Regions from separate parts of the Yersinia vastinensis genome, predicted to be linked through region 1. Evidence: predicted binding sites of a transcription regulator. Region 1 holds the regulator's gene; the other holds the start of a gene.

Region 1 (3,426 bases):
CCTGTGCCAACAACGTAACGTCCGGCTGACACCGCAACGTCTTGAAGTCTTACGCCTCATGGCGCAACAGCCCGGCGCAATCAGCGCTTATGATTTATTAGACTTGCTCCGTGTTTCCGAGCCGCAAGCTAAACCGCCAACGGTCTACCGCGCATTAGATTTTTTGCTCGAACAAGGGTTTATTCACCGAGTAGAGTCAGCTAACAGCTATGTGTTGTGCCATCATTTTGAAGAGCCAACTCATACCTCCGCACTCTTTATCTGTGATCGCTGCAAGATTGTGACTGAACGCCCGACTGTAGGTATTGAAGAAGCACTGGCACAGTTAGCAAAACAGTCTGGTTTTACATTGCGCCATAGCGTGGTGGAAGCCCATGGCTTATGCACTAAATGCGGGGAAGTTGAAGCATGTGAAAGCCACGATCATTGTGATCATGACCATTCTATTGTGATGAAAAAAAAATAAATATCTGGCGATAAGGGTCAGCCCGTTATCAATATAGTAATAATACAGTAATAGGTTGAATTAGAATATGCGTTAAAGAACACTGCCATGATAATAAATAGAAGCTACCACAGGACACTTCCTTGTGTCTTATCGATATTAGATTAGGACTAAATAGAATATTTTCATTATTAATATCACTATGTAATAACGTATATTCTATGAAATGAGAGACCCAATATAATTTATATCGACATCAATTAAATTCCTTTTTAAGGCTGTTACCAGCGGTATTTGCTGTGGTCTTCCCAAGCTTTCACTTCTTTCTCGGCTTGCTCTTTCTGATAGCCGTATTTCTCTTGGATCTTACCTACTAGTTGGTCGCGCTTACCTTCAATAACGGTTAGGTCATCGTCAGTCAGTTTGCCCCATTTCTCTTTAATTTTTCCTTTGAACTGCTTCCAGTTACCGTCAGCTTGATCTTTATTCATAATAACTCCGCTATCTTGGAATAAGTTAATTAGGTACGATAAACATTCTTTATAAAACCAATCTTTGCTTAAATTAGTCACTCACAGTCTTAATTTAAATTAAGCATGATTGTTTTATTTACCGTATAAATAACTATAGCAGAGGATATTAATAACTGAAGGAAAACCAATGTTACTGGTCGTAATGAGGACCATAATTGAATAACGAAACCATATTATATTCAGTTAAAACAGCAGGTAATCACGTATTATCGGATTGTTCTCAATATAAAGTGAATTAATAGAACAGAAGGTTATATGAACAATATACCCTCTAAGTAAAGAGGGTATACATCAACAACTAGAATCAGATCCAGTCGCCATTGCGGATGACACCAACGGCCAGTCCTTCAATAGTGAAACTTTGTTCACGCAAATCGACAATAATCGGCTGGAACTCGCTATTTTCAGGAAGAAGCTGCACGATATTACCTTGTTTTTTCAAGCGTTTTACTGTGACTTCATCGTCAATTCGCGCGACAACCACTTGTCCGTTACGCACATCTTGTGTTTTATGCACCGCCAGTAGGTCACCATCCAGAATACCGATATCTCTCATCGACATCCCATTAACCCGCAGTAGGAAATCTGCGCTTGGCTTAAACATGGAAGGATCGACTTTGTAGTGCCCTTCAATATGTTGCTGTGCCAGCAAGGGTTCACCTGCTGCAACTCGGCCAATCAACGGTAGGCCATCTTCTTCTTCCATCAGTAAACGAATACCGCGGGAAGCGCCAGAAACAATCTCAATAACACCCTTGCGGGCCAATGCTTTTAAATGCTCTTCAGCGGCGTTAGGAGAGCGGAATCCCAGACGCTGCGCAATTTCGGCACGGGTCGGCGGCATGCCAGTTTGCGATAGGTGATCGCGCACCAGGTCATAAACCTCTTGCTGTCTGGTCGTAAGTGCTTTCATTTCGCCCCCTGTTTGTTTATACAGTCTTGCTGTGAGTATATACAGGTAAGCCTGTATTGGGAACCAAAGAGTGAATAAAAACAGGGATTAATCACAGCTTATTTTTATTGTGTTGCTCACCGTGCCCAAAGCCACGATATTTCAGCCACGCAACTAGCCCACATGCTGCCAGAGCACCGTTATCCAGATAAAAAGCGCCAGCAGGATAGCGAGAAACACAGCGGCAGACCCCATATCTTTGGCACGGCCTGAAAGTTCATGGAATTCACTGCCGATGCGATCAACTACTGCTTCAATGGCACTATTAATGACTTCAATAATGATCACTAACGCGACACTGCCAATCAATAAAATGCGCGCTAAAGCATCTACATCTAGCCAGAAGGCCAGTATGATAGCGACGATGGCAGCTACTGATTCTTGGCGAAATGCGGCTTCGTTTTTCCAGGCAGCACTGAGGCCTTTCATCGAATAACCGGCCGCTTTATAGATTCGGGTAAGCCCTGTTGATTGATTCGCCATGTTTTATTGCCTTTATCTTAAGTTAATGATGATCTTTGCCGCTTTCTGTTGTCTTATCACCACAGATCTCAAAACCAGTTTCTGGTATCCTTGCGACGAATTGCTAACAAGAGGCTTCATGTAGTTATGTCAGGTTGGCGTAAAATATATTATAAGTTACTGAATTTACCACTTAAACTGTTGGTAAAAAGCAAGGTTATTCCGGCAGATCCTGTGACTGAGTTAGGGTTAGACCCTTCTCGTCCTATTCTGTACGTTTTGCCTTACAATTCTAAGGCTGATTTGCTGACTTTGCGAGCGCAGTGTCAGGCGCAGGATCTGCCCGACCCATTGATTCCATTGGAAATCGATGGCGTGCAACTGCCAAGTCATGTGTTTATCGATAATGGCCCTCGAGTCTTTCGTTATTACGCACCTAAGCAAGAGTCGGTCAAGCTGTTCCACGATTATCTAGATCTGCACCGCAATAATCCGGAGCTGGACATTCAAATGTTGCCGGTTTCCGTGATGTTTGGTCGTTCGCCAGGGCGTGAAGGCCATGGTACGCCGCATCTGCGTGTGCTGAATGGTGTGCAGAAATTCTTTGCCGTATTGTGGCTGGGCCGCGATAGCTTTGTGCGTTTCTCGACCACAGTTTCATTGCGCCGGATGGCCAGTGAGCATGGCACCGATAAGACGATAGCCCATAAGCTGGCGCGCGTGGCGCGGATGCACTTCTCCCGCCAACGTCTGGCCGCTGTCGGCCCGAGCTTGCCAGATCGCCAAGACCTCTTCAAAAAGCTGTTGGCTTCTAAGGCGATTGAAAAAGCCGTGGCAGATGAAGCACGTACCAAGAAAATCTCCCATGAGAAAGCGCAGCAAAATGCGATTACGCTGATGGAAGAGATCGCCGCAGACTTCTCTTATGAAGCCGTGCGTCTGTCTGACAGGGTATTGAGCTGGACGTGGAACCGTTTGTATCAGGGTATTAACGTCCATAATGCAGAGCGCGTACGCCAGTTAGCGCAAGATGG
Region 2 (3,426 bases), 2.0 Mb from region 1:
CATCCACGTTCGTTGGCAGTGCGCCTGAAAGAGAGTTATTGCCAATGACATGAGTCAACAAAGAATGCCACTTTTGTCTATTCGGATAATCCACTATTATTCGATAACACTATCCGAATAAAGCGAACAATAAAGTGGACAGAATAGAGGCAATGCGCGTGTTTATCAGAATAGTAGAGCAGCGCAGTTTTACCCAAACAGCCCAAGATTTAAATTTGCCACGATCTACAGTGACAGACGCAGTAAAACAACTTGAAAAACGCTTAAATGTCCGCCTATTGCAACGAACAACCCGGCATGTCAGCCCAACACTGGATGGGGAAGCTTACTATCAGCGCTGCCTGCGAATTATTGCTGATATTGAAGATGCTGAAATGGCCTTTGCCAATGCGAAGCCTCGAGGTTTGCTGAGAATAGATGTACAAGGGACTCTGGCGCGCCATTTTGTTCTGCCACAATTACCTGATTTTATTGCTCGATACCCGGATATTGAATTATTTATCAGTGAAGGTGACCGACTGGTTGATTTAATTCGCGAAGGTATTGACGGGGTGTTACGTGTCGGCAACTTACAAGACAGCGATATGGTTGCCCGCCGAGTGGCCCTATTGCCGCAAGTCACCTGTGCTGCACCACGTTATTTGCAACAGCATGGCACACCCAATACGCTGAATGAACTTGCCGGGCATCAGATGGTTGGTTTTCGCTCCAGCGCAACAGGCAGTTTGATGCCGTTAGAGTTTGTAACTGGCGCTATAATGCTGCCTGTCGCCGAAAAAGATCATTCGCTTCAGCTCTCGATAACTCACTCAACACCTGAAGTTCATCAAGTAAAGTTACCGACAGTGCTATCAGTCAGTGGCGCAGAAAGTTTCGTGGCTGCTGCCCGGCTAGGGCTTGGGATTATCCAAGTACCGCGCTATCACCTTGAGCCAGACTTAATGGCTGGTACGTTGGTTGAGATATTGCCAGAATATGCTCCACCTCCCATGCCAGTCTCTTTTCTATATCCTCATAGCCGCCAACTTTCACCACGAGTACGTATTTTCAGTGACTGGTTAAAGCAATTGTTTCTTGTGACCGAGATATGAATGCCTCGACCTGTCATATACAAATTGATTGTGGTTTAAATCATGGCAGCCGAACGGATTAACCTGACTGCCGTGATGTATTATTGTGCTTTCTCGACTGACTGATAAATATCAATATCAAAATAGCCATCAGTCATGCCGTCATTGAGGTAAACCTCATAACACGCACCTTCAACTGACCGATACCCACTTTGGGGCAGATGCTGGTTATATAATTCACCCCATGCTTTAGCGTAATCATCATCTATTACTCGGGTGTGATACACGGCATATAAACCACCGGGGATCACTTGTAATTGTAGTTGACCACTGAGTTGTGCGGGCAAGACATAATCATCAGCGACGGACAATGAGACATCAGCTCGCAATTGAGCCGGAGGGTTGGTATCTGGGTTATCCCAGTAAAGTGCTAGCCAATCTTTACCTGGAATTTGGTGCTGCGTATAAAGTGATGAAAGTTGCTCAAAGCCCCGGGGAATAGTCTCATGATACGGGCCTACGACCCGGATGCTGACGATCTGCTGCGGTTGTTTTTCAACTATCTTGAATGTCATATCGCGACCTCGACTTAATGGTTTCAATAAAAATTAAGTGACTAAAGATACGATGTTACAGATACTGTTCATTTATACAGTATAGCGTGATTTTATGACATTTGATTAATTTTCGACCTTGATTTGTGAACGGCTTCGCAAAAAATCATCAGCCTGTTCAAGTTGAAGATGGCTGAAAACCATGATTCCGTGGCGGCGTAATAATGCAGTAGTTACCCCCGGACCAGTGCGTTGCGTTCCACTAAAATGGCCATCATAAATGCGACTACTGCCACACGATGGACTACCTTCAGTCAACACGGCCAAGAGACAGTGGTGTTTTTGTGCAACGTCTAATGCTTGATAAGCGCCTTGTAGAAACTCCCGGCTAACATCATTGCCCCACTGTTCAATCACCCGCGCCTGGCCTTGCAACACAGCTTCACCATTGCCCTGTTGAATTTCAGCCGGGGGACGTGGTACAGGCATTCCTGCTGCTAATTCAGGACAAGCCAACACTAGCCGCCCTTCATCCTGCCAACGCTGGATAATTTCATCATGGACAGACAGAGCTCTGCCATTATAACGGACGGGTTTCCCCATGAGACAGGCACTAATCAGGATACGCGCAGGTTTGGATTCCACGTGATTATCAACCTTACTATTATGAGTGTTATAAACTAAACATGACGATTAAGATCGATAATAACGAATTAATGGTTACCCGTCATAAATCCAGCTTGATGATTAGCACAAAACAGATATTTCCGGGGAAATAAATGAGCCAGCCATTTATTTTGAGTACCCAATATTCGCTAAAACTTGCGGTAACAATTGTGCTAGACGGCGAGCCCACGCTTTCTGACCATCGTGCTCAGTAATAAGATCTTGGCGAATTTCAATCCCCACATAGGGCAATTGCCGCTGTTCGGCGTGGAATGGCAACGTAAAATCGGTGGCATCCGTCATCGCATAAGGTTCATTAATACCGACATGCAATGAACTATCTTGTTGTAACAATGCAACTAATTGCAAAGCAAAATCTGGATTGCGGTTAAATAAAGTGCCAATTTGCCAAGGGCGGTCACTGTTTTTAAATGATGGTGTAAAACTGTGCATGGAGATAATAACACTGGGCTGACCGCTATCACGGCGTCTATCAAGTGTCTGTGTAATCAAATCATGATATGGCTGGAAGACTTCAATTCGACGGGCTTGTGCTTCTTCTACGGTAACACCTATATTGCGTACAATTCGTGTATGTTCCGAGATTTCGGGGATAGAACTGGCAATACCCGGTGTGCGGTTACAATCAATAACTAAACGCGAATAACGTTGGTGAATTAATGTCGCATCAAGATACTGACTGAGTAACTGCGCAGTCGCTAATGATCCAATATCCCAACCAATATGACGGTCAATCTCTCCTGCGGGTAAACCCAAATCGCCTAGCTGAGTTGGGATACGTTGCCCTGCATGGTCAGCTAGCAGAATAAAAGGTGAGCAACTCTCGGGGTTTTCAATGACGGCAGCCTGAGGATCGCCATCGCGTAATAAAGGATACGAAATCGTATTCGACATGAATTGAGCACCTGATTAGGAGTGGGTTTCACAAACAATACTGTCTATGAAGTCTGTTTAACAAACTCTCATCCTAGCGGCTAATACCCGCTTCGCCCACCTCAACCTTATAACTAAACGCTCTGCGTTATGCGATTGATGCCGCAATAAGAACAGTTTTTTGCTTTCATACCGGGATTGTGATCTATCGATGCTATCTTTCATGCAATAATTACCGCTAA

What was found. Region 1 encodes LexA, which represses DNA repair genes until DNA is damaged. Its sites were predicted from a motif close to TNCTGTATGTACATACAGNA; they were not measured.
Region 2: a site for LexA is predicted at 1,708-1,727, ahead of sbmC (DNA gyrase inhibitor SbmC). Genes of this name have one in related genera too.

What each region holds. Positions count from the first base shown of each region.
Region 1 is NZ_CP173260.1:358,205-361,630, reverse strand. It holds gene zur (zinc uptake transcriptional repressor Zur) at 1-466, shown strand, start outside; gene ACIOG0_RS01520 (CsbD family protein) at 727-936, opposite strand; gene lexA (transcriptional repressor LexA) at 1,283-1,891, opposite strand; gene ACIOG0_RS01510 (diacylglycerol kinase) at 2,045-2,413, opposite strand; gene plsB (glycerol-3-phosphate 1-O-acyltransferase PlsB) at 2,540-3,426, shown strand, end outside.
Region 2 is NZ_CP173260.1:2,343,170-2,346,595, reverse strand. It holds gene ACIOG0_RS11010 (LysR family transcriptional regulator) at 135-1,091, shown strand; gene sbmC (DNA gyrase inhibitor SbmC) at 1,172-1,645, opposite strand; gene ACIOG0_RS11000 (DUF523 domain-containing protein) at 1,751-2,269, opposite strand; gene ACIOG0_RS10995 (N-formylglutamate amidohydrolase) at 2,417-3,205, opposite strand.